DNA from 3 places in the Paenibacillus sp. GD4 genome. Region 2 is predicted to be linked to each of the others. Evidence: a T-box and tRNA genes for the amino acid it is inferred to sense, from the RefSeq annotation. Region 2 holds a T-box; the other regions hold tRNA genes.
The links. A T-box is a leader RNA that pairs with one kind of tRNA and senses whether it is charged. The one in region 2 lies ahead of tyrS (tyrosine--tRNA ligase), so its partner is inferred to be a tRNA-Tyr.
Positions count from the first base shown of each region.

Region 1: it encodes a tRNA-Tyr, which carries the amino acid that the T-box ahead of tyrS (tyrosine--tRNA ligase) is inferred to sense. The anticodon was not compared.
Region 3: it encodes a tRNA-Tyr, which carries the amino acid that the T-box ahead of tyrS (tyrosine--tRNA ligase) is inferred to sense. The anticodon was not compared.

Region 1 is NZ_JAVCYK010000002.1:1,202,851-1,209,938, forward strand. It holds gene RAC89_RS28075 (MFS transporter) at 1-1,317, shown strand, start outside; gene RAC89_RS28080 (VOC family protein) at 1,415-1,627, opposite strand; gene RAC89_RS28085 (VOC family protein) at 1,664-1,786, opposite strand; gene RAC89_RS28090 (sigma factor) at 2,064-2,354, shown strand; gene RAC89_RS28095 (hypothetical protein) at 2,412-2,648, shown strand; gene RAC89_RS28100 (hypothetical protein) at 2,657-2,797, shown strand; tRNA gene RAC89_RS28105 (tRNA-Gly) at 2,905-2,978, opposite strand; tRNA gene RAC89_RS28110 (tRNA-Pro) at 2,982-3,058, opposite strand; tRNA gene RAC89_RS28115 (tRNA-Leu) at 3,066-3,145, opposite strand; tRNA gene RAC89_RS28120 (tRNA-Arg) at 3,152-3,228, opposite strand; tRNA gene RAC89_RS28125 (tRNA-Cys) at 3,238-3,308, opposite strand; tRNA gene RAC89_RS28130 (tRNA-Gly) at 3,323-3,394, opposite strand; tRNA gene RAC89_RS28135 (tRNA-Leu) at 3,400-3,483, opposite strand; tRNA gene RAC89_RS28140 (tRNA-Leu) at 3,496-3,581, opposite strand; tRNA gene RAC89_RS28145 (tRNA-Lys) at 3,590-3,662, opposite strand; tRNA gene RAC89_RS28150 (tRNA-Gln) at 3,673-3,744, opposite strand; tRNA gene RAC89_RS28155 (tRNA-His) at 3,758-3,830, opposite strand; tRNA gene RAC89_RS28160 (tRNA-Tyr) at 3,859-3,944, opposite strand; tRNA gene RAC89_RS28165 (tRNA-Asp) at 3,953-4,029, opposite strand; tRNA gene RAC89_RS28170 (tRNA-Met) at 4,038-4,114, opposite strand; tRNA gene RAC89_RS28175 (tRNA-Val) at 4,131-4,206, opposite strand; tRNA gene RAC89_RS28180 (tRNA-Ser) at 4,306-4,394, opposite strand; tRNA gene RAC89_RS28185 (tRNA-Ile) at 4,453-4,529, opposite strand; rRNA gene rrf (5S ribosomal RNA) at 4,566-4,682, opposite strand; rRNA gene RAC89_RS28195 (23S ribosomal RNA) at 4,766-7,088, opposite strand, start outside.
Region 2 is NZ_JAVCYK010000001.1:4,723,881-4,730,968, forward strand. It holds gene RAC89_RS22330 (transglycosylase domain-containing protein) at 1-2,505, opposite strand, end outside; T-box leader at 2,712-2,964, shown strand; gene tyrS (tyrosine--tRNA ligase) at 3,006-4,265, shown strand; gene rpsD (30S ribosomal protein S4) at 4,371-4,970, opposite strand; gene RAC89_RS22345 (hypothetical protein) at 5,271-6,143, shown strand; gene RAC89_RS22350 (TVP38/TMEM64 family protein) at 6,228-6,854, shown strand; gene RAC89_RS22355 (aminopeptidase) at 6,847-7,088, shown strand, end outside.
Region 3 is NZ_JAVCYK010000001.1:3,304,302-3,311,389, forward strand. It holds rRNA gene RAC89_RS15895 (23S ribosomal RNA) at 1-1,576, shown strand, start outside; tRNA gene RAC89_RS15900 (tRNA-Asn) at 1,645-1,720, shown strand; tRNA gene RAC89_RS15905 (tRNA-Ser) at 1,724-1,812, shown strand; tRNA gene RAC89_RS15910 (tRNA-Glu) at 1,843-1,914, shown strand; tRNA gene RAC89_RS15915 (tRNA-Val) at 2,030-2,105, shown strand; tRNA gene RAC89_RS15920 (tRNA-Met) at 2,122-2,198, shown strand; tRNA gene RAC89_RS15925 (tRNA-Asp) at 2,210-2,286, shown strand; tRNA gene RAC89_RS15930 (tRNA-Phe) at 2,303-2,375, shown strand; tRNA gene RAC89_RS15935 (tRNA-Thr) at 2,395-2,470, shown strand; tRNA gene RAC89_RS15940 (tRNA-Tyr) at 2,482-2,567, shown strand; tRNA gene RAC89_RS15945 (tRNA-Trp) at 2,576-2,649, shown strand; tRNA gene RAC89_RS15950 (tRNA-His) at 2,672-2,747, shown strand; tRNA gene RAC89_RS15955 (tRNA-Gln) at 2,766-2,837, shown strand; tRNA gene RAC89_RS15960 (tRNA-Gly) at 2,849-2,923, shown strand; tRNA gene RAC89_RS15965 (tRNA-Cys) at 2,937-3,010, shown strand; tRNA gene RAC89_RS15970 (tRNA-Leu) at 3,020-3,105, shown strand; tRNA gene RAC89_RS15975 (tRNA-Arg) at 3,126-3,202, shown strand; tRNA gene RAC89_RS15980 (tRNA-Leu) at 3,206-3,285, shown strand; gene RAC89_RS15985 (polysaccharide deacetylase family protein) at 3,345-4,367, opposite strand; gene RAC89_RS15990 (sulfite exporter TauE/SafE family protein) at 4,458-5,276, opposite strand; gene glpX (class II fructose-bisphosphatase) at 5,343-6,305, opposite strand; gene RAC89_RS16000 (helix-turn-helix transcriptional regulator) at 6,536-7,088, shown strand, end outside.

The DNA.
Region 1 (7,088 bases), on a different contig from region 2:
ATGGTTTCCGTTGCTATTCCAAGGCTGCAGCATGTGTACCAGCTTGACTTCACTGTTGTTTCCTGGATTATTTTTTCTTTCTACATCGCAAGTGCTATCGCGCAGCCCGTCATGGGAAAAGCCAGCGACTTATTTGGCCGCAAGAAAATATTTCTTACCGGACTTGTTGTAGCCTTTGTTGCTTCATTATTAGCACCGCTATCGCCAAGCTTTGGGTGGCTCATCGTTTTCCGTATTGTACAATCCATCGGGACAAGTATGATGGTTGCGGTTGGAATGGTAATTGTACGAATTCATATTCAAGAGAACCAAGCGACTGCGCTGTCGGTTTTATCCGTATTCCTATCCGGAGCGGCAGCTATCGGACCCTTTGTTGGCGGGATGTTGATCCACTTGTGGGACTGGTCTGCTATTTTTTTCGTCAATATTCCTTTCGTGGCGGCAAGCTTTCTATTCGCTTCCATTACAATTCCTAAGGGCGAACCGACAACATCCACTGGACGTAACAGGCCCTTGCGTAAATGGCTTGAACTCATTGACGCGTCTGGAATCCTGCTCTTCACATTGGGGCTGGTTGCCCTGCTCATTGGACTACTGTCGGTAAAATCATCCGGACAAGTTTCATTAACAAGTGTCGTTATCGGACTGATAGGGCTTGCTCTACTGGGAGCTTTCATTCGGCATGAGCTTCAAACGGCTTCGCCCTTTGTTCCTTTGCGGACATTTGCAAACTATCCAGCGATGACTTGGATCAATGTCGAATTCATGCTTGTTAATGTACTTTTTTACTCGGTCTTTTTCGGGCTTCCCTCTTATTTGCAAATAGTACGTCACGTCAGCGAGCTCCATACAGGGATTCTCATGTTAAGCTTAGGTTTGTGCTCGCTCATTGCTTCTCCGCTGGCAGGACGATGGGTCGATAAATCAGGACCCCGCCCGGCATTGCTCGTATCGGCAATCCTGATGACCTTGGGGTCAGTATGGATCGTGACATTGAATCAAGCTTCATCGGTTATCAGTGTGTGTTTGGCTTTAGCTGCATTCGGTGTCAGCAACGGGTTGAACAATGTCGGTATGCAAGCGGCTTTGTTCCAGAGTGCCCCAAAGGAAATAATCGGTGTAGCCTCCGGATTATTCAATACATCAAGATACCTGGGAACCATTCTCTCTTCGTTGCTGATTGGCATCGTAATGGGAGATAAGTTCAGCTTCGGGGGATTTCGGGTGCTTGGGATGATCCTCACGGTAGTTGCCATGTCCTTGGTAATCATTTGTTGGCGGCGCCGGGAGTCAAATCAATTGAAGGAGTCCCCTTAGGTATTTCCGGTTTATAAAACAAGCGACCCTTCCTCAGAATATGTGAAAGAGCCGCTGCCTTTCCGGCAGTTCGTGCAAGGAGGACTTTGAGGGAAAATCACTGGCGACCTTTGGCTAGGATCCGGAAGGTGACACCGAATTTATCGGTTACATTGCCATAAGCGGGGCTGAAGAAACTTGCTTGCAGCGTTTCGTTGACTTGACCGCCCTCTTTCCATGCCTCAGAATATTGGGTAGCTTCGTCTTTGTCGTTGGTTTGAACTACGATGGTCACCGTATCACCGATCTTTAAGACGGCGAAGTTGATCAAGTCTTTCTTTTCAGGAGGCAGCAGGGCGTCCGGATTTCACGGCATATCGCCAAATAGCAGTGCATAGACAACCTTGGCATCCAGCGCATTCACGTAAAAATCGATAGCCTGATTAGCGCTGCGGTCCATTTCAAGAAAAGGGATCAAACTCGTACTCACAACAACCATTTCCTTAGTTTACATATTATTAACCGGGACACCGATGATTTTTTTCATACCGGCCGGTTTCCCTTGTCACTTACTATGTCGGAAGTGGGCTGGATAACGTGACCGGATTCGGTAATAAACTTTTGCGAACATCCCGTCACATCTCCTGAGTTGCATACGACATATAAGTAAATGGAAATAAGGAAGGAATGTGCACATGGACGATTGCAACTGGCTTGCGGAACAGTTCGAGTCGCACCGATATCACCTGCAGGCGGCGGCATACCGGATGTTGGGATCTCTAAGCGAAGCGGACGACGCTGTACAAGAGTCATGGATACGTCTTAGTCGCACCAATACTAGCGGAGTCGAAAATATGGGGGGATGGCTGACAACCATCGTCTCCAGAGTATGTCTTGATATGCTGCGATCTCGTAAAACGAGGCGGGAGGAACTTGCAAAGGTGGGTCTGCCCGAACCGGTTACTAGTCGACATGACGGAAGCGACCCTGAGCACGAAGCGCTAATGGCTGATTTAGTCGGTCTTGCGATGCTTTCTCGAAGATCGCTCCCATTATAGGGCGTAACGAGGCCTCAGCAAGACAGCTTGCGAGCCGTGCGCGCCGACGGGTTCAGGGTGTCGGTTCAATCTCGGGAACAGCGGAGCTCAAGCAAAAACGAGAGCTTGTCGAAGCGTTCCTTGCCGCATCGCGCGGCGGTGACTTTAGGAAGCTTCTCACGGTATTGGCCCGAATGTCGTGCTCCGGAACGACACCGCTTTGCGCCGGTAGCCAGTGTTCCGGTTGTTCTAGGCTCGGAAGCGGTGGCCAAGCAATTCGCTGGTCGTGCCCAGGGTGCGGACCGGTGCTTGTGAACGGATCTGTGGGCGCCATCGTAGCTCCTCGCGGAAGACTGCTCTTCTTGCTCGAACTTAAGGTAGCGAATGGCAAGATCACCGAGATCGACATGATTGCCGATCAAGAACGGTTTCGTCAAATCGACATTGCCGTTTTGAACGATTGAAAGCCGCTGCAGCATGAAAACAATTCTAACCAGACTCAGACCGGGTAGGCACGCAGAAAATCAAAAAAGCCGCGGATAACCTCCGCGGCTGTATTTTTTGTATGTAATGGAGCGGATGATGGGAATCGAACCCACGCTACCAGCTTGGAAGGCTGGAGTTCTACCATTGAACTACATCCGCACATGGTCGGGACGACACGATTTGAACATGCGACCCCCTGGTCCCAAACCAGGTGCTCTACCAAGCTGAGCTACGTCCCGAAATATATGCCGGTAGAGGGACTTGAACCCCCACGGTTTCCCTCACGATTTTGAGTCGCGCGCGTCTGCCAATTCCGCCATACCGGCTTATTATGGCGTGCCCTGAGAGATTCGAACTCCCGACCTTTTGATTCGTAGTCAAACGCTCTATCCGGCTGAGCTAAGGGCACATGAAAGAAAGGCACCAACCAGATTCGAACTGGGGGTAAAGCTTTTGCAGAGCTCTGCCTTACCACTTGGCTATGGTGCCAAAAGAAAAACCAAAGCGGAAGACGGGACTCGAACCCGCGACCCTCGCCTTGGCAAGGCGATGCTCTACCACTGAGCCACTTCCGCAAGAATGCAGTCGAGAGGACTCGAACCTCCACGGCTGTTACACCACTAGAACCTGAATCTAGCGCGTCTGCCAATTCCGCCACGACTGCATATAGAGTTGATGGTGCGGTTGAGAGGACTCGAACCTCCACGAGCGTACGCCCACTACCCCCTCAAGATAGCGTGTCTGCCATTCCACCACAACCGCATAAAAAGTGAGTCATGTAGGACTCGAACCTACGACACCCTGATTAAAAGTCAGGTGCTCTACCGACTGAGCTAATGACTCATGAGATACACTGGGGATCTAGGATTCGAACCTAGGCATGACGGAGTCAAAGTCCGTTGCCTTACCGCTTGGCTAATCCCCACTACTGATTAAAGGGCGATCGAAGGGAATTGAACCCTCGAATGCCGGAGCCACAATCCGGTGCGTTAGCCACTTCGCCACGACCGCCATAAAAGTAAGGGAGTCAAAAACTAACTGGTGGAGGCTGATGGATTCGAACCACCGAACTCGTACGAGAACAGATTTACAGTCTGCTGCGTTTGGCCACTTCGCTAAGCCTCCGTGTGAAATGGCGGAGCCGACGGGATTCGAACCCGCGGTCTCCTGCGTGACAGGCAGGCATGTTAGGCCTCTACACCACGGCTCCGCGATAATTGGTTGCGGGGGCAGGATTTGAACCTGCGGCCTTCGGGTTATGAGCCCGACGAGCTACCGGGCTGCTCCACCCCGCGTCGTGTATTTCTTATATGGTGGAGGCTGACGGGATCGAACCGCCGACCCTCTGCTTGTAAGGCAGATGCTCTCCCAGCTGAGCTAAGCCTCCAGATGTGGGGTGACCCGTAGGGGATACTCATCACTGTCTGATAAGATGCGAAGTATCGCTATCGAAGCTTCTTAATCCCTTGACCAACGGGCCTTCAAACGGAGAAGGAGGGATTCGAACCCTCGAGACGCTTGTGACGCCTACACGATTTCCAATCGTGCTCCTTCGGCCAGCTCGGACACTTCTCCATATATGGCTTCCCGAATAGAACTCGAACTTGTTACAGCTCGATAATCTGTCGAGTGTTGGTGGGCCCTAGTGGACTCGAACCACCGACCTCACCCTTATCAGGGGTGCGCTCTAACCAGCTGAGCTAAGGGCCCTTGAAACTAAAAACTCCCACAAACGTGGGAGCTCGTGCTTGGCGACGTTCTACTCTCCCAGGACCCTTCGGTCCAAGTACCATCGACGCTGGAAGGCTTAACGGTCGTGTTCGGTATGGGTACGCGTGGTTCCCTTCCGCCATCATCACCAAACCGGATTTTTCGTTAGAAAATATCCATCAAGGCTTGCACCTTGAAAACTGGATTCGAAACTTCAGCAAATGTCATATGCTTTATAGGATAAGCCCTCGACCGATTAGTATTCGTCAGCTCCACACGTTGCCGCGCTTCCACCCCGAACCTATCCACCTCGTCGTCTACAAGGGGTCTTACATACTGGGAAATCTCATCTTGAGGGGGGCTTCACGCTTAGATGCTTTCAGCGCTTATCCCTTCCGTACTTGGCTATCCAGCCGTGCCTCTGGCGAGACAACTGGTACACCAGCGGTACGTCCATCCCGGTCCTCTCGTACTAAGGACAGCTCCTCTCAAATTTCCTACGCCCGCGACAGATAGGGACCGAACTGTCTCACGACGTTCTGAACCCAGCTCGCGTACCGCTTTAATGGGCGAACAGCCCAACCCTTGGGACCTACTTCAGCCCCAGGATGCGATGAGCCGACATCGAGGTGCCAAACCTCCCCGTCGATGTGGACTCTTGGGGGAGATAAGCCTGTTATCCCCAGGGTAGCTTTTATCCGTTGAGCGATGGCCCTTCCATTCGGTACCACCGGATCACTAAGCCCGACTTTCGTCCCTGCTCGACCTGTACGTCTCGCAGTCAAGCTCCCTTATGCCTTTGCACTCTTCGAATGATTTCCAACCATTCTGAGGGAACCTTGGGGCGCCTCCGTTACTCTTTAGGAGGCGACCGCCCCAGTCAAACTGCCTACCTGACACTGTCCCCGCACCCGATCAGGGTGCCAGGTTAGAACTCCGATACGATCAGGGTGGTATCCCAACGGCGCCTCCACCGAAGCTGGCGCTCCGGCTTCCTAGGCTCCCACCTATCCTGTACAGATCGTACCAAAGTCCAATATCAAGCTGCAGTAAAGCTCCATGGGGTCTTTCCGTCTTGTCGCGGGTAACCTGCATCTTCACAGGTATTAAAATTTCACCGGATCTCTCGTCGAGACAGCGCCCAAGTCGTTACGCCATTCGTGCGGGTCAGAATTTACCTGACAAGGAATTTCGCTACCTTAGGACCGTTATAGTTACGGCCGCCGTTTACTGGGGCTTCGGTTCACAGCTTCGGGTTTAACCCCTAACCGCTCCCCTTAACCTTCCAGCACCGGGCAGGCGTCAGCCCGTATACTTCGCCTTGCGGCTTCGCACAGACCTGTGTTTTTGCTAAACAGTCGCTTGGGCCTTTTCACTGCGGCCCCCTCGGGCTATTCACCCTACCGAGGCACCCCTTCTCCCGAAGTTACGGGGTCATTTTGCCGAGTTCCTTAACGAGAGTTCTTCCGAGCGCCTTAGCATGCTCTGCTCGCCTACCTGTGTCGGTTTGCGGTACGGGCACCTTCTCCCTGGCTAGAGGCTTTTCTTGGCAGCTTGAACTCATGACCTTCGCTACTTGAATTTCGCTCCCCATCACAGCCCAGCCTTTCGGTTAGCGGATTTGCCTACTAACCAGCCTCGCTGCTTGGACGGACATCCATCAGTCCGCGTCACTATCCTTCTGCGTCACCCCATTGCTCATAACGGTTCACGGTGGTACAGGAATTTCAACCTGTTGTCCTTCGACTACGCCTTTCGGCCTCGCCTTAGGTCCCGACTTACCCTGAGCGGACGAACCTTCCTCAGGAACCCTTAGGCTTACGGCGGACAAGATTCTCACTTGTCTTTTCGTTACTCATACCGGCATTCTCACTTGTAACCGCTCCAGCTGTCCTCACGATCAACCTTCACTGCTGTTACAACGCTCCCCTACTGCCCATATATGGACTCATAGCTTCGGTGGTGTGTTTAGCCCCGTTACATTTTCGGCGCAGAGTCACTCGACCAGTGAGCTATTACGCACTCTTTCAATGGTGGCTGCTTCTAAGCCAACATCCTGGTTGTCTTTGCAACTCCACATCCTTTCCCACTTAACACACACTTGGGGACCTTAGCTGATGATCTGGGCTGTTTCCCTCTTGACAATGGATCTTAGCACTCACTGTCTGACTCCCGGGTTAAAGTCTGCGGCATTCAGAGTTTGACTGGACTTGGTAACCCTTGGCGGGCCCCGCACCCAATCAGTGCTTTACCTCCGCGACTCATCACCCGAGGCTAGCCCTAAAGCTATTTCGGGGAGAACCAGCTATCTCCGAGTTCGATTGGAATTTCTCCGCTACCCCCACCTCATCCCCGAATTTTTCAACATTCGTGGGTTCGGGCCTCCAGTGCGTGTTACCGCACCTTCACCCTGGACAGGGGTAGATCACACGGTTTCGGGTCTACGTCTACGTACTTATTCGCCCTATTCAGACTCGCTTTCGCTGCGGCTCCGGCTTCTCACCTTAACCTTGCGCGTAAACGTAACTCGCCGGTTCATTCTACAAAAGGCACGCCATC
Region 2 (7,088 bases):
GGTACTTGTGTTCTCAGCATGGGTTGCCACTACAGTCGTCGGAGCATTCGGCACCTTCCCGTCATCCGACCGCGGATCAACCTCAGAAGGGGCGTCATCGTCATAATCCGTCGGCTTATAAAAGTCGAGAGGTCGCTGCCGATCGGCCGGCAGCCTGTTGATGATTTGTGACAGCTCCTTCAACAGGGAGCTTACGGATTTCGGACGTTTGATTACCAGCTTTTCTTTAACGAAATCGGCCGGTGTGCCAGGCTGGGCGATATAATTGATTCCGTTAAACGGAATGATAGCCTGCTGGACCATCGCGTTGTCTTCTTCCGTAGGCAAATATTTTTTATTGAACAAATCCGTGGTCAGCTTATTGGACTTCGTAACTAATTCGCTTGGAAGCTTGCCGGATACGCTGGATACGGTAGCTTCCACTATCGCCTCCGGACGCTCGAACTTCTTCGTAGGAAACAGCTCGGGCTTCAGATCTATAGCATTATTCATTGCCATAGCCCAGATGTTCTTCGCCCGGTTCGTTCCATCCGTCCGCTTGCTCAGCTTATGGATGGGTAGGTCATACCCTGCCCATACGCCGAGTGTGATATCCGGCGTATATCCCATGAACCAAGCGTCTGCGTCATCCTGAGTAGAGCCCGTTTTTCCGACGATCGGCATCTTTCCATAGTACTTAAATTTCTTCATCAGGTCCGTCGCCGTTCCGGAGGTAACAACGGTGCGCATCATATCCGTGATTAAGTAGGCGGTTTCCTCCGAGAACGCCACGCTTGGCTTCAGATCGTGCTGGAAAATGACCTTGCCGTGCGAATCGGTGATCTTGCGGATCATAAAGGCTTCATTGTAAACGCCTTTGTTCCCCATCGTTGCATAGGCATTCGTCAACTCGCGAACGGACACGCCGTACTTCAAGCCGCCAATTACCCCCGTCTGTGCGACATAGTCGTCCTTCGTAATGGACTGGATGCCCATTTTTTTGGCGAATTCCCAAGCCTGCTGAATGCCCACGTCCTCCACAAACAGCTTGATGGCAGGAATATTATACGATTGATTTAATGCTCTCCTCGCCGTAATCAAGCCGTGATAGCCGTCATCCCAGTTCTCGGGAATATGGTAGCCGGCTTTTGTTCCGTCCTTCAAAATAAGCGGAACGTCATCGATGACGGATGCGGGCTGAATCAAGCCCTTTTCCATAGCAGGTATGTACGCGGCGACCGGCTTCATCGTAGACCCGGGCTGCCTGAATGCTTGAGTGGCATGGTTCAGCTGTCCTTTGGTAAAGTCGCGGCCCTCAATCATAGCCAGAATGGCGCCCGTCTTGCTTTCCATCATGACCGCTCCGATCTGCTCTATGCCTTTCGTCGGATCGTCCGGAGAAAAGTTTTTCGGCTCGTCGGCAATAGCGCGCAGCGCCTCGTAAATCTGCTTGTCAATCGTGGTATAAACATGGTAGCCGCCGCGGGACAGCTGGCTTTGCATATTTTTCAGCGCTTCATTATAGGCCTCGGGATTTTTCTGCGGATCCAGCTTCGGTTCCTGTACCTGCAGCAGAGCCTTGGCCGCTTCCTTCTCCACCTCGATCATGAGGTAAGGGTAGGTAGTGTAAGCCTTCTTCTGCGGCTCGGCAAGCGAGCTCTTCAGGTCGAAGGCGAGCGCCTCCTGATACTGCTGCTCCGTGATCTTGTTTTCCTCCAGCATCCGCTTTAGAACAAGCTGCTGGCGCTGTACGGCACGCTTGAAGGCAGCGCCGTCAAATTGCCCGCGGCTCGTGAACGTAGAGTAATTGCTTGGCTGCTGCGGAAGTCCGGCCAGATAAGCCGCCTGGGCCACATTGATTTCCTTCAGGTCCTCAATGTTAAAGACTCCCTTGGCTGCAGCTTTGATGCCATACAGCCCGTACCCGGCTGCACCGTTGCCGTAAGGAATTTTGTTCAAGTAGGCAAGCAGAATCTCCTCCTTGGACATAAGGCGCTCGAGCCGTAGGGACAGGAAGATTTCCTTGGCCTTCCGGCTGTCATCCCGGTCCAGCGTCAGGAAGACACGGCGTGCCAGCTGCTGTGTGATCGTACTTCCGCCGGTTTGCACATCCTGATTCAGCAGCTTCTGAACGACCGCCCGCGCCAGCCCCTTGAAATCGATGCCGATATGATTGTAGAACTCATTGTCTTCAATGGCGAATACCGCATCAAGCACCACCTGCGGAATATCATTGATTTCGGCGAGGCGGCGGTCCTCCTCCGAACGAAGCTGACCGACGACCTCATCGTCACGGAAATAAACGAAACCGGTCAGGGCGTTATCCTGCATCTGTTCCATCATCATTTCCTTGCTTCGAACAGGATCGTCTTTTACCAGCGCGGTGATATACCCAAAGCCTGCGCCGCCGGCGAGAAAGCCGCCAAGCAGACCGATGACGAACAGCACCTTGAAGGTGATCCAGCAGTATTTACCGATTCTCAGAAATATTTTTTTATAATCAGTTCGCTTCTTTTCTGTCTCCATAGAATACAAGTCCCTCCGATAAGTAAAAAAAGCATTCTTTCCCATTATACCACAGTGACGCATGGATGGACACAAACGTTCTTATGACCTGCCGGCCGATAACCGGATGATGAACTCTCGAGGCCGCTTATGCAATACACTATAGGAACTAGGAACTACGGGTTTGACAACCGTTTCGACGTTGTGGTATAAATAACGTTAACATATGGAATGCGTTGATGGACATGAGTAGGGTAAGGTGCAAGTCAAGCAGAGAGCCGGTGGCTGGTGTGAACCGGTGGCAGCCCTTATGCCGAATTACCGTCCGGAGCAGAAGAGGGGAACCACGCTAAGCGTGCAGTAGTCTCTATCGGGTTCACGGCCCTTATCCGTTCAAGTGAAAGTCCTTACGTTACACGCTTTGTGAACTGGACTTTAATTAGGGTGGTACCGCGAGTTCAAAGCCTTCTCGTCCCTTTGGGATAGAAGGCTTTTTTATTTTGTAAAGGAGAGAGAAGCCAATGAGTTTACTGCAGGATTTGGAGTTCCGTGGATTGATCCACCAAATGACCGACAGAGAAGGTCTGGAGAAAAAAATGAATGAAGGACCGATCGCGCTTTATGCGGGCTTCGACCCGACGGCGGACAGCCTGCACCTGGGGCATTTGCTGCCGATTCTGACGCTGCGCCGCTTTCAGCTGGCCGGACATATCCCGATTGCGCTTGTGGGCGGAGGCACCGGCTTGATCGGGGATCCGAGCGGACGGTCTACCGAAAGGTCGCTTAACTCTAGTGATATCGTAGCGGAATGGACGGAGAGACTGAGACAGCAGTTATCTCGTTTCTTGAGCTTTGAGGCGGAGGGCAATGCCGCTCAAATGGTCAATAACTTTGACTGGCTGGGCAATTTGAACGTAATCGGCTTTTTACGCGATATCGGTAAAAACTTCACTGTAAACTACATGCTGGCGAAGGATTCCGTTGATTCCCGTCTGGAGAAGGGGATTTCGTTCACCGAGTTCAGCTACATGATTTTGCAGGCTTATGACTTCTTTAAGCTGAATGAGGACAACAACTGCTCGTTGCAAATCGGCGGAAGCGACCAATGGGGGAATATCACCGCAGGTCTTGAGCTGATCGGGAAAACGACAAGCCGCCAAGCGTTCGGCATGACCATGCCGCTCATTACGAAGAGTGACGGCACGAAGTTCGGAAAGACGGCAGGTGGCGCCGTATGGCTCGATCCGGCGAAAACATCGCCGTACCAATTTTACCAGTTCTGGGTCAACACAGACGATAATGATGTCATTAAGTTTCTGAAATACTTTACGTTCCTCAGCCCTGGTGAGATAGAGCAGATGGAACTTCAGGTAAAGGAAAGCCCTGAGAAACGGGAGGCACAGCGCGTGCTGGCTAGCGAAATGACTGAGCTGGTACACGGCAAGGAAGCGGTACAAAGCGCGATCAAAATCTCCGAAGTGCTGTTTAGCGGCAATGTCGGTTCGCTGAATGCAAGTGAAATCGAGGAAGCGTTCAAGGACGTGCCGTCGACGGAGATTGCAGAAAACACCGAAATCGGACTCATTGATCTGCTGGTGGAGGTCAAGGCGGCTCCATCCAAGCGGCAGGCGCGCCAGGATATCGAGAGCGGAGCGATTTCCATCAACGGCAATAAGGTGACGGATTTGGAGAAGCGAATTGGTTCGGATGACCGGATCGAAGGGCGCTACCTGGTGCTCCGACGCGGGAAGCGTAACTACTACATGGTGAAGTTTATTTAAACAGCAAAGGGCTGTTCTCGGGCTTAATTGTCCCGGGAGCAGCCCTTCGTTATATCCTGAAGAAAAAAAGAGCCCTGCATCCACAGGATGCCAGGGCTCTCCATATTAACGGCTGTAGAACTCGACGATTTGCTTCTCGTCGATCTCTTGAGCAAGCTCGGAACGCTCAGGGAAGCGAACGAAACGGCCTTCCATTGCGCCTTCGTTGAACTCGAGGTAAGCAGGAAGGTAGTTGCGGTTAGCAAGAGCTTCCTTCACTACGGACAAGTTGCGGCTTCTTTCGCGAAGACCGATAACATCGCCGGTTTGAACCAGGTAAGAAGCGATGTCAACCTTCTTGCCGTTGACAGTTACGTGACCGTGAGCTACGAGCTGACGAGCACCTGCACGGGAGTTCGACAGACCCAGACGGTATACAAGGTTGTCCAGACGGCTTTCCAGCAGGAACATGAAGTTCTCACCGGCGATACCTTGCAGCTTAGTGGCTTTGTCAAACAGGTTGCGGAATTGCTTCTCGTTCAAACCGTACATGTGACGAAGCTTTTGCTTTTCTTGCAATTGAACGCCGTAGCCGGACAGCTTCTTACGTTGGCCGGGACCGTGTTGACCTGGAGGGAATGGACGCTTCAATTCTTTGCCGGTGCCGCTCAGGGAGATACCCAGACGACGGCTCAATTTAAACTTAGGACCAGTGTAGCGGGACATGTATTGTTGACTCCTTTGTCATGAAAATGATTTGTGTAATGCTATACGGGCGAAGATTGCGCCGATTTTATTTAAAGCTTGTCCCTAAGGCAAGCACCTGACAAGAAGAACCAGCCGCGGTCCTGTCAGTCATAAAACCGAATGAGGGTGACACAAGCTTCCGCCATAAACCGGCTCCAAATAAGCTCTGAAGACGTGTTTATCTCGACTTCTAATTTTATAAGATAGAGGAGATCTATGTCAAGTGCATAATCGACCGAAAGGGGGAAATGATAGAAAAAATGTCACAGGGAGGTTCCTATGTCGACAATCATTTGCAGGCTGAGGTTTTTTCCAGTGGGCATCGCCCTGCTACTGCTAAGTGCCTGCGGGTTGGAAAATGAACAAAGCGCCGCTGCCTATGGGCAGCTGCTGCAGCGCTCCATTCAGGCCTTGAACGAGAAGGACCAATTTGCGTTTCAGGGGATGACGCAGGTGGTGTCGCAAGGCGTCACGGTACAGGCAGGCAGGAGCTTTGAAGGCTATGTGGTCGGGAAGGACCGCCTTTATATAAGAGAAGGACTGAATGCCGGTAAGACCGCCCAATCGTCAGCGTTGAAGCAGCCGGTCCTGACCTTTCGGCGCATCAGTGACGAATGGGCCCCGGCAGGCGAACCAATGGGAGTCATTAGCGAAACGTACCGGCAGTGGAATCCGGTAACGAAGCTGGAGGAGCTGGCGAATCTTCAGAAAACGGTGAAGCTGGATCATGAGCAGCCAAAGCGGTCGAATGAGCAGGTGCTTCGCATCGAAATCTCCGAGAAGGACATGACAACCCTGGTTGCCTCCGGCCTTCAAGCACAATTTGCTCAGCTCAGCTTAGAACGGCAGCTGGAGCAGCTTCGTGGCAGGGGGGTGGCTCGAGCGGAGCTGGGTCAGGCCGAAGCGGAGCTAAGACAGGTGCTGAGCCGTTCGGAGGCAAGCTTGAAGGAAATGCTGGGCTCTCTCAAGGCGCAGGGGATCTACACGCTATGGGTCGACCGAACGACGAAGCTGCCGCGCCGGTTAACGACGGTGAGCGAGCTGTCCTACCTTCAGGATGGAAACCAGCGGACGGAAACGGCGAGAGCGGAATATGACTTTAAGGACTATGACAAAGAGCACATAAGCGGCACGATCGGAACGGCTCCCTGATGAAAACTTGTCACAATCGTCCCTCAGCTCTTGAGGGATTTTTTGTGGTACAATAGGTAGGATGCAGAAGGGAGGATTTGGCTCTTGGGACATTGGAATGCGGAGCACCTGACGGAAGGCATGCGCTCGCTCGGCTGGATCGGCTATGCGGTCGGTGCGCTCCTCGTGTTCGCGCAGACTTTGTTGCCGCTGATCCCGTTTATTGTTGTGGCGGGTGCGAACGTACTGCTGTTCGGTTTTTGGGGCGGCTTTCTGATCAACTATATCTTCTCATGTATTGGGGCCTTCACGGCCTTTCTCATTGTTCGGTATTTCGGCAGGGAATGGGTAGCGAGGAGGCTGCGGAAGTACGCCTTCATTCGCAGCTTTAATGAACGGCTTGCCCGAAATGGGCTTCTCTATATGACGCTAAGCCGTGTGATACCGGTAGTCCCCTCCTTCGTCATCAATATGGGCTCAGCCGTGATGAGGGTTCGAACTCGTCATTTTATGATCGGTACGCTGCTTGGCAAAGCGCCGATGATTTTACTGGAGTCCATGATCGGACATGATCTGCTGCATTTTCAGCACAACAAGGGGAGACTGGTCGTCCTATTGCTTGTGCTGGCTATTTTATTGCTGCTGGGGCACTACATCAAAAACAAATGGTTCCCCGGTCATGCAAACCATGTAACTATTGATTCTAAAGGAGATGGCAAGCCGCATGCGTGATCCTAGATTGCAACAGTTAGCCAAAGGGATTGTCAACTATTCCCTAAATGTTCAGCCTGGCGAGAAGGTACTTATCGAGATGATCGGGTCGGAACGGGAAATTGTCAAATGCTTAATAGAAGAGGTACATGCGAGAGGCGGCTTCCCCTATGTGGATTTACAGGATCGGGCCGTACTGAGCGCCTTGCTTCAATCCGCTACCGAAGAGCAGATCGAGCACTGGGCGGAGATGGA
Region 3 (7,088 bases), 1.4 Mb from region 2:
GGGTTCCTGAGGAAGGTTCGTCCGCTCAGGGTAAGTCGGGACCTAAGGCGAGGCCGAAAGGCGTAGTCGAAGGACAACAGGTTGAAATTCCTGTACCACCGTGAACCGTTATGAGCAATGGGGTGACGCAGAAGGATAGTGACGCGGACTGATGGATGTCCGTCCAAGCAGCGAGGCTGGTTAGTAGGCAAATCCGCTAACCGTAAGGCTGGGCTGTGATGGGGAGCGAAATTCAAGTAGCGAAGGTCATGAGTTCAAGCTGCCAAGAAAAGCCTCTAGCCAGGGAGAAGGTGCCCGTACCGCAAACCGACACAGGTAGGCGAGCAGAGCATGCTAAGGCGCTCGGAAGAACTCTCGTTAAGGAACTCGGCAAAATGACCCCGTAACTTCGGGAGAAGGGGTGCCTCGGTAGGGTGAATAGCCCGAGGGGGCCGCAGTGAAAAGGCCCAAGCGACTGTTTAGCAAAAACACAGGTCTGTGCGAAGCCGCAAGGCGAAGTATACGGGCTGACGCCTGCCCGGTGCTGGAAGGTTAAGGGGAGCGGTTAGGGGTTAAACCCGAAGCTGTGAACCGAAGCCCCAGTAAACGGCGGCCGTAACTATAACGGTCCTAAGGTAGCGAAATTCCTTGTCAGGTAAATTCTGACCCGCACGAATGGCGTAACGACTTGGGCGCTGTCTCGACGAGAGATCCGGTGAAATTTTAATACCTGTGAAGATGCAGGTTACCCGCGACAAGACGGAAAGACCCCATGGAGCTTTACTGCAGCTTGATATTGGACTTTGGTACGATCTGTACAGGATAGGTGGGAGCCTAGGAAGCCGGAGCGCCAGCTTCGGTGGAGGCGCCGTTGGGATACCACCCTGATCGTATCGGAGTTCTAACCTGGCACCATTAGCTGGTGTGGGGACAGTGTCAGGTAGGCAGTTTGACTGGGGCGGTCGCCTCCTAAAGAGTAACGGAGGCGCCCCAAGGTTCCCTCAGAATGGTTGGAAATCATTCGAAGAGTGCAAAGGCATAAGGGAGCTTGACTGCGAGACAAACAGGTCGAGCAGGGACGAAAGTCGGGCTTAGTGATCCGGTGGTACCGAATGGAAGGGCCATCGCTCAACGGATAAAAGCTACCCTGGGGATAACAGGCTTATCTCCCCCAAGAGTCCACATCGACGGGGAGGTTTGGCACCTCGATGTCGGCTCATCGCATCCTGGGGCTGAAGTAGGTCCCAAGGGTTGGGCTGTTCGCCCATTAAAGCGGTACGCGAGCTGGGTTCAGAACGTCGTGAGACAGTTCGGTCCCTATCTGTCGCGGGCGTAGGAAATTTGAGAGGAGCTGTCCTTAGTACGAGAGGACCGGGATGGACGTACCGCTGGTGTACCAGTTGTCTCGCCAGAGGCACGGCTGGATAGCCAAGTACGGAAGGGATAAGCGCTGAAAGCATCTAAGCGTGAAGCCCCCCTCAAGATGAGATTTCCCAGTATGTAAGACCCCTTGTAGACGACGAGGTAGATAGGTTCGGGGTGGAAGCGCGGCAACGTGTGGAGCTGACGAATACTAATCGGTCGAGGGCTTATCCTATAAAGCATATGACATTTGCTGAAGTTTCGAATCCAGTTTTCAAGGCGCAAGTCGCTTTGAAACATTATTCCCTGATAGCTCAGTTGGTAGAGCACTCGACTGTTAATCGAGTTGTCACAGGTTCGAGTCCTGTTCGGGGAGCCATATGGAGAGGTGTCCGAGCTGGCCGAAGGAGCACGATTGGAAATCGTGTAGGCGTCACAAGCGTCTCGAGGGTTCGAATCCCTCTCTCTCCGTAGCAATACCTTATTAAGAAAGAGTTATAAGGCCCGTTGGTCAAGGGGTTAAGACACCTCCCTTTCACGGAGGTAACAGGGGTTCGAATCCCCTACGGGTCATAGCAATACCCTTTAATGAGAACCCTTGGGTTCGTCGGAGCATAAGCTTCGATAGCGATACTTCGCAGTCTCATCACGTAGTGATGAGTATCCCCTACGGGTCATAGCAATACCTGGAGGCTTAGCTCAGCTGGGAGAGCATCTGCCTTACAAGCAGAGGGTCGGCGGTTCGATCCCGTCAGCCTCCACCATATAAGATTTACACGACGCGGGGTGGAGCAGCCCGGTAGCTCGTCGGGCTCATAACCCGAAGGCCGCAGGTTCAAATCCTGCCCCCGCAACCAATTTTTATTGCGGAGCCGTGGTGTAGAGGCCTAACATGCCTGCCTGTCACGCAGGAGACCGCGGGTTCGAATCCCGTCGGCTCCGCCATTTTTTATTTTAACTAGGCTCGGTAGCTCAGTCGGTAGAGCAGAGGACTGAAAATCCTCGTGTCGGCGGTTCGATTCCGTCCCGAGCCACCTTTATAATTTCATACTTGCCGCTGTAGCTCAATTGGTAGAGCAACTGACTTGTAATCAGTAGGTTGGGGGTTCAAGTCCTCTCGGCGGCACCATTGCTTTACCTGGAGGCTTAGCGAAGTGGCCAAACGCAGCAGACTGTAAATCTGTTCTCGTACGAGTTCGGTGGTTCGAATCCATCAGCCTCCACCAGTTCATTTAGGGGCATAGTTTAAAGGTAGAACAAAGGTCTCCAAAACCTTTGGTGTGGGTTCGATTCCTGCTGCCCCTGCCAATTTTTTTCTGTCTCAGCTGTGGCGGTCGTGGCGAAGTGGCTAACGCATCGGATTGTGGCTCCGACATTCGAGGGTTCAATTCCCTTCGATCGCCCCATTTTAATTAAACCTTTGATGGGGATTAGCCAAGCGGTAAGGCAACGGACTTTGACTCCGTCATGCCTAGGTTCGAATCCTAGATCCCCAGTTTTATATTATGCGGAAGTGGCTCAGTGGTAGAGCATCGCCTTGCCAAGGCGAGGGTCGCGGGTTCGAGTCCCGTCTTCCGCTCCATAATTTTTTTCATGGCGCCATAGCCAAGTGGTAAGGCAGAGCTCTGCAAAAGCTTTACCCCCAGTTCGAATCTGGGTGGCGCCTCCATTCTTTTAAGCCGGAGTGGCGGAATCGGCAGACGCACAGGACTTAAAATCCTGCGGTGGGTGACCACCGTACCGGTTCAAGTCCGGTCTTCGGCACTTTAGCAACTTCATATTGTGTGCCCTTAGCTCAGCCGGATAGAGCGTTTGACTACGAATCAAAAGGTCAGGAGTTCGAATCTCTTAGGGCACGCCATTAGCCGGTGTGGCGGAATTGGCAGACGCGCGCGACTCAAAATCGTGAGGGAAACCGTGGGGGTTCGAGTCCCTTCACCGGCATCAAAAGCCCGAGAATCTTATCTAATAAGATTCCCGGGCTTTTTTCCATGTAAGAAATCTTACTTTTTCCTGGATTCGCCGAGCAGATCCGGTAACGTGACAAGCTTATACCCGCGTGACTGTAGTGTTTGGATGACATGAGGCAGGGCGTTCACCGTGCCGGAAAGATCTTGTCCCGGACCGCCGCCGGAATGCTGGAGCACAATAGAACCCGCTTTGGTATGTTTCAAAATATTGTCTGAAACTTGCGATTCTGACAGCTGGCGCCAGTCGTTGGAATCCACATTCCAATTGACTATACGGTAATTATGCTCAGAGGCCCATAACAGCTGGGATTCGCTGATTTCCCCATAAGGTGGTCGGATAAGACGTGGTGTATAGCCGCAGAGCTTCTCTAGTATCGATTGGGTTCTCATAATTTCCTGCTGGAAGGCATCATCCGACAATTTCGTAAGCAGCTTATGGTCATATGTATGGTTTCCGATCACATGACCTTCGCTGACAATCCGCTTTACCATATCCGGATGCTTGGCCGCTTGAGTTCCGACAAGGAAGAAAGTGGCCTTTACCTTGTGTTTTTTCAATGTATCCAGAACTTGGGGAGTAAAGGTTGTATCCGGTGCGTCGTCAAAGGTAAGGGCAACTTTTTTGGAGCTTGAGGAGCCCTTTAAAAGTAAGAGATCTGGGTACTTCCTAACAAGTTGAGATAAAGATAGCTTTCTTGTTGACGAGACCTGTTTCTGTTGAGAGACAGGCTTTTCTTGCTTTTTCTCACGCTTTTGAGGAGCAGGCGGTTTGGGTTCCTTGATTGGGGCAGGAACGGGCGCTGCTTCGGGTTGCGGAACCGGTGCGGGTTGTTCCGGCAGTACCTTTGGGGCTTCCGAAACGGGTGAGGCACCTATTCGCTCCTCCGATTGAGGAGAAACCATATTGTCAGGCTGCTGCAGCGCGTCCGGGAAATACTCCTTCGACTGCTGAGGTGATGTCTGTGGAGCAGGACGCGTTGTTTGGGAACAAGAGCATAAGGTCATAGCAAGGAGTAAGAAAGCAAAAGTCGCACACCGCATGTTAGAACGCTCCAAGATCTTCTCCTCCTTTGGCATTGTCGGTTTAGTTTTTGACGAAACCGGGGAGATTATCCTGAAACAACATGTGTTGTGCGACTTTCTGTATCAGGTTAAGAAAATGCCTTCATAAATCATTTTGAGAGCCACAATAAGGAATGTAATGCGCAGAACCCAGAGCAGCTTTTTACTGCTGAGCTTCCCGGCGATCTTGGCTCCGAGCCAGCCACCGACAATTGCACTTGGAGCTAACCCCAATACCATCCATAGATCTACCTCTCCTAAGCTTAGCTTGGTGAAGGTCCCTGTGAGGGAGGAGAGGAAAATAACGAACATGGAGGTAGCAGTAGCAACGTGGGGCGGGTAACGAAACAGCAGAACCATAGCCGGCACAAAAAGCGAGCCACCGCCAATGCCAAACAATCCGGATATAAACCCGACACCTAAGCCGATGAGCAGGGCTGGGAGAATGCTGTAGCCATATTCAAAGCTCTGGCCGCTTGCGTCGGTATAGGTACGTTGGATGCCCCATTTCACATTCAATGGCTTTAGCTTATCGCGAAGAATCATTAGGATCGCCATCGCCAGCATGAAGAACCCGAAGCTAAGCTGAAAGGATTTCGCATTCACGAATTGTGTAGTATAAGAGCCAAGCATGGCACCCGGACCGCAAGTGATAAAGTAAATCCAGCCGCTGCGAAAATCGACGCGTTTCTGCTTCACAAAGGTGAAGGTGGAGGACATGGCCGTGAAAACAAGAACGGCTAGTGAAGTGCCGACGGCCGTTGTTACATCGACAGGATGGCCTAGAATGAGCGGACCGAGATAAACGAGTGCAGGAACAATGATGATGCCGCCGCCCAGCCCAACCAAGCTTCCCAAAGTGGCTGCAAGCAAACCGACAACGGTATAAAATAAAAAGCTCAAAATCAGACCTTCTTCCTGTGTTATAGGTGAGTATTTATATACTATATAACACGGGAGAAGATTTTATCAATGAAGCTGTGTTTTGTTCGGCAAATAATGAAGGGACCGTATAAAACGGATCGTCCGGGTTTTGGCGCGCATGACGATGGAATGGGTTTCCGCTTGCTGATCGGCAAGGTAGCGCACGCCACCAAGGATTTCTCCTGGAGTGATGCCGGTCGCAGCAAAAATGACATCCTCAGTTCCGATCATATCCTCCATGGTCAGGAGCTTGCGCGGATCTTGAATGCCCATGTCGAGGCAGCGGTTCCATTCCGATGGCTCCGATGCCATCAGCCGGCCTTGTAGCTCCCCTCCCAAGCAGCGAAGAGCCGCTGCGGCAAGTACTCCCTCCGGTGCTCCCCCTGAGCCGACATAGAGATCAATACCCGATTCGGCCATCGCAGGAGCCATGGCACCGGCTACATCCCCGTCGCTCAAGAGCTTGATTCGTACACCGGTGTCACGAAGGGTTTGAATGTGAGTCCGATGCCTCTCGCGGTCCAATATGGACACGGTAAGATTGCTGAGAGGCTTTCCCAAAATAGCCGCGGCTTTCGTTAGCGTCATCTCCAGAGGATCGTTTAAGCTGAGCTTGCCGGCCAAGGCAGGTCCTACGGCAAGCTTCTCCATATACATGTCCGGAGCGTGAAGCAGGTTGCCTTTACCGGCAATCGCTACGACGGCAAGCGCATTATGCAGTCCTTTCGCTACCAGCTCCGTACCTTCCAGGGGATCCACGGCAACATCAACCTCAGGGCCTTGTCCGTTACCGACGGATTCTCCGATATATAGCATCGGTGCCTCATCCATTTCTCCTTCCCCTATAACGACCGTTCCTTGTATAGACACCGAATCGAACATGGCTCGCATGGCGCTTGTTGCCGCTCCATCCGCCTCATTTTTATCCCCGCGTCCCATCCAGCGCGCTGCCGATAAGGCGGCCAGCTCGGTGACTCTTACGACCTCAAGTGCAAGCTCTCTTTCCATACGAATCCCACTCCCATTTATATACTAATAATGACTTATTGGAATAAATATAACACACTACATCGAAAATAGTACATATTAAATTGCGTAACTGTGTGTATTAAATAAGAAAATTGAGAAATATGCTCCGCTTTTTGGAGCTATTAGCCGTTCTATTTTTTTGATACAATGGCAGGTAGTAGGTAGTTAAGTGTTAGGGGGGACCTGTCATCGAATTATCAGCACGCCAATTGCAAATTGTGGAATTGGTTAAAGCCCATGCTCCGATCACCGGGGAACAGATTGCCGAGATGCTGGGGCTCAGCCGACCGACTTTACGCTCGGATTTAGCTCTGCTGGTTATGCTGGGATTAATCGATGCGAAGCCGAAGGTAGGTTATACGGCTGGAACGGCCGTGCAGCCCGGTACGATCGTATCCCGGAAGCTGCAGGAGATGAAGGTGAAGGAAGTGCAGGCGGTCCCTGTTATCGTGAAAGAGCATACGTCGGTTCATGACGCGGTGGTTACGCTTTTTATGGAGAACGTGGGAAATTTGATCGTAGCGGACGATGAAGGCTGCCTGACCGGGGTGATCTCCCGGAAGGACTTGCTCAAATTCACACTGGGTAACGGGAATGGGGGTTCGATGCCCGTTAGTATGGTTATGACGCGTGAGCCGAACGTTGTCCATGTCGGACCCGATGAATCGGTAATCGATGCAGCTAGAAAAATGATTCGTCACCAGGTGGACAGTTTGCCTGTGGTGGTGCCGATTCAGGGGGCTCTGGGAACGCGTCCGCGCT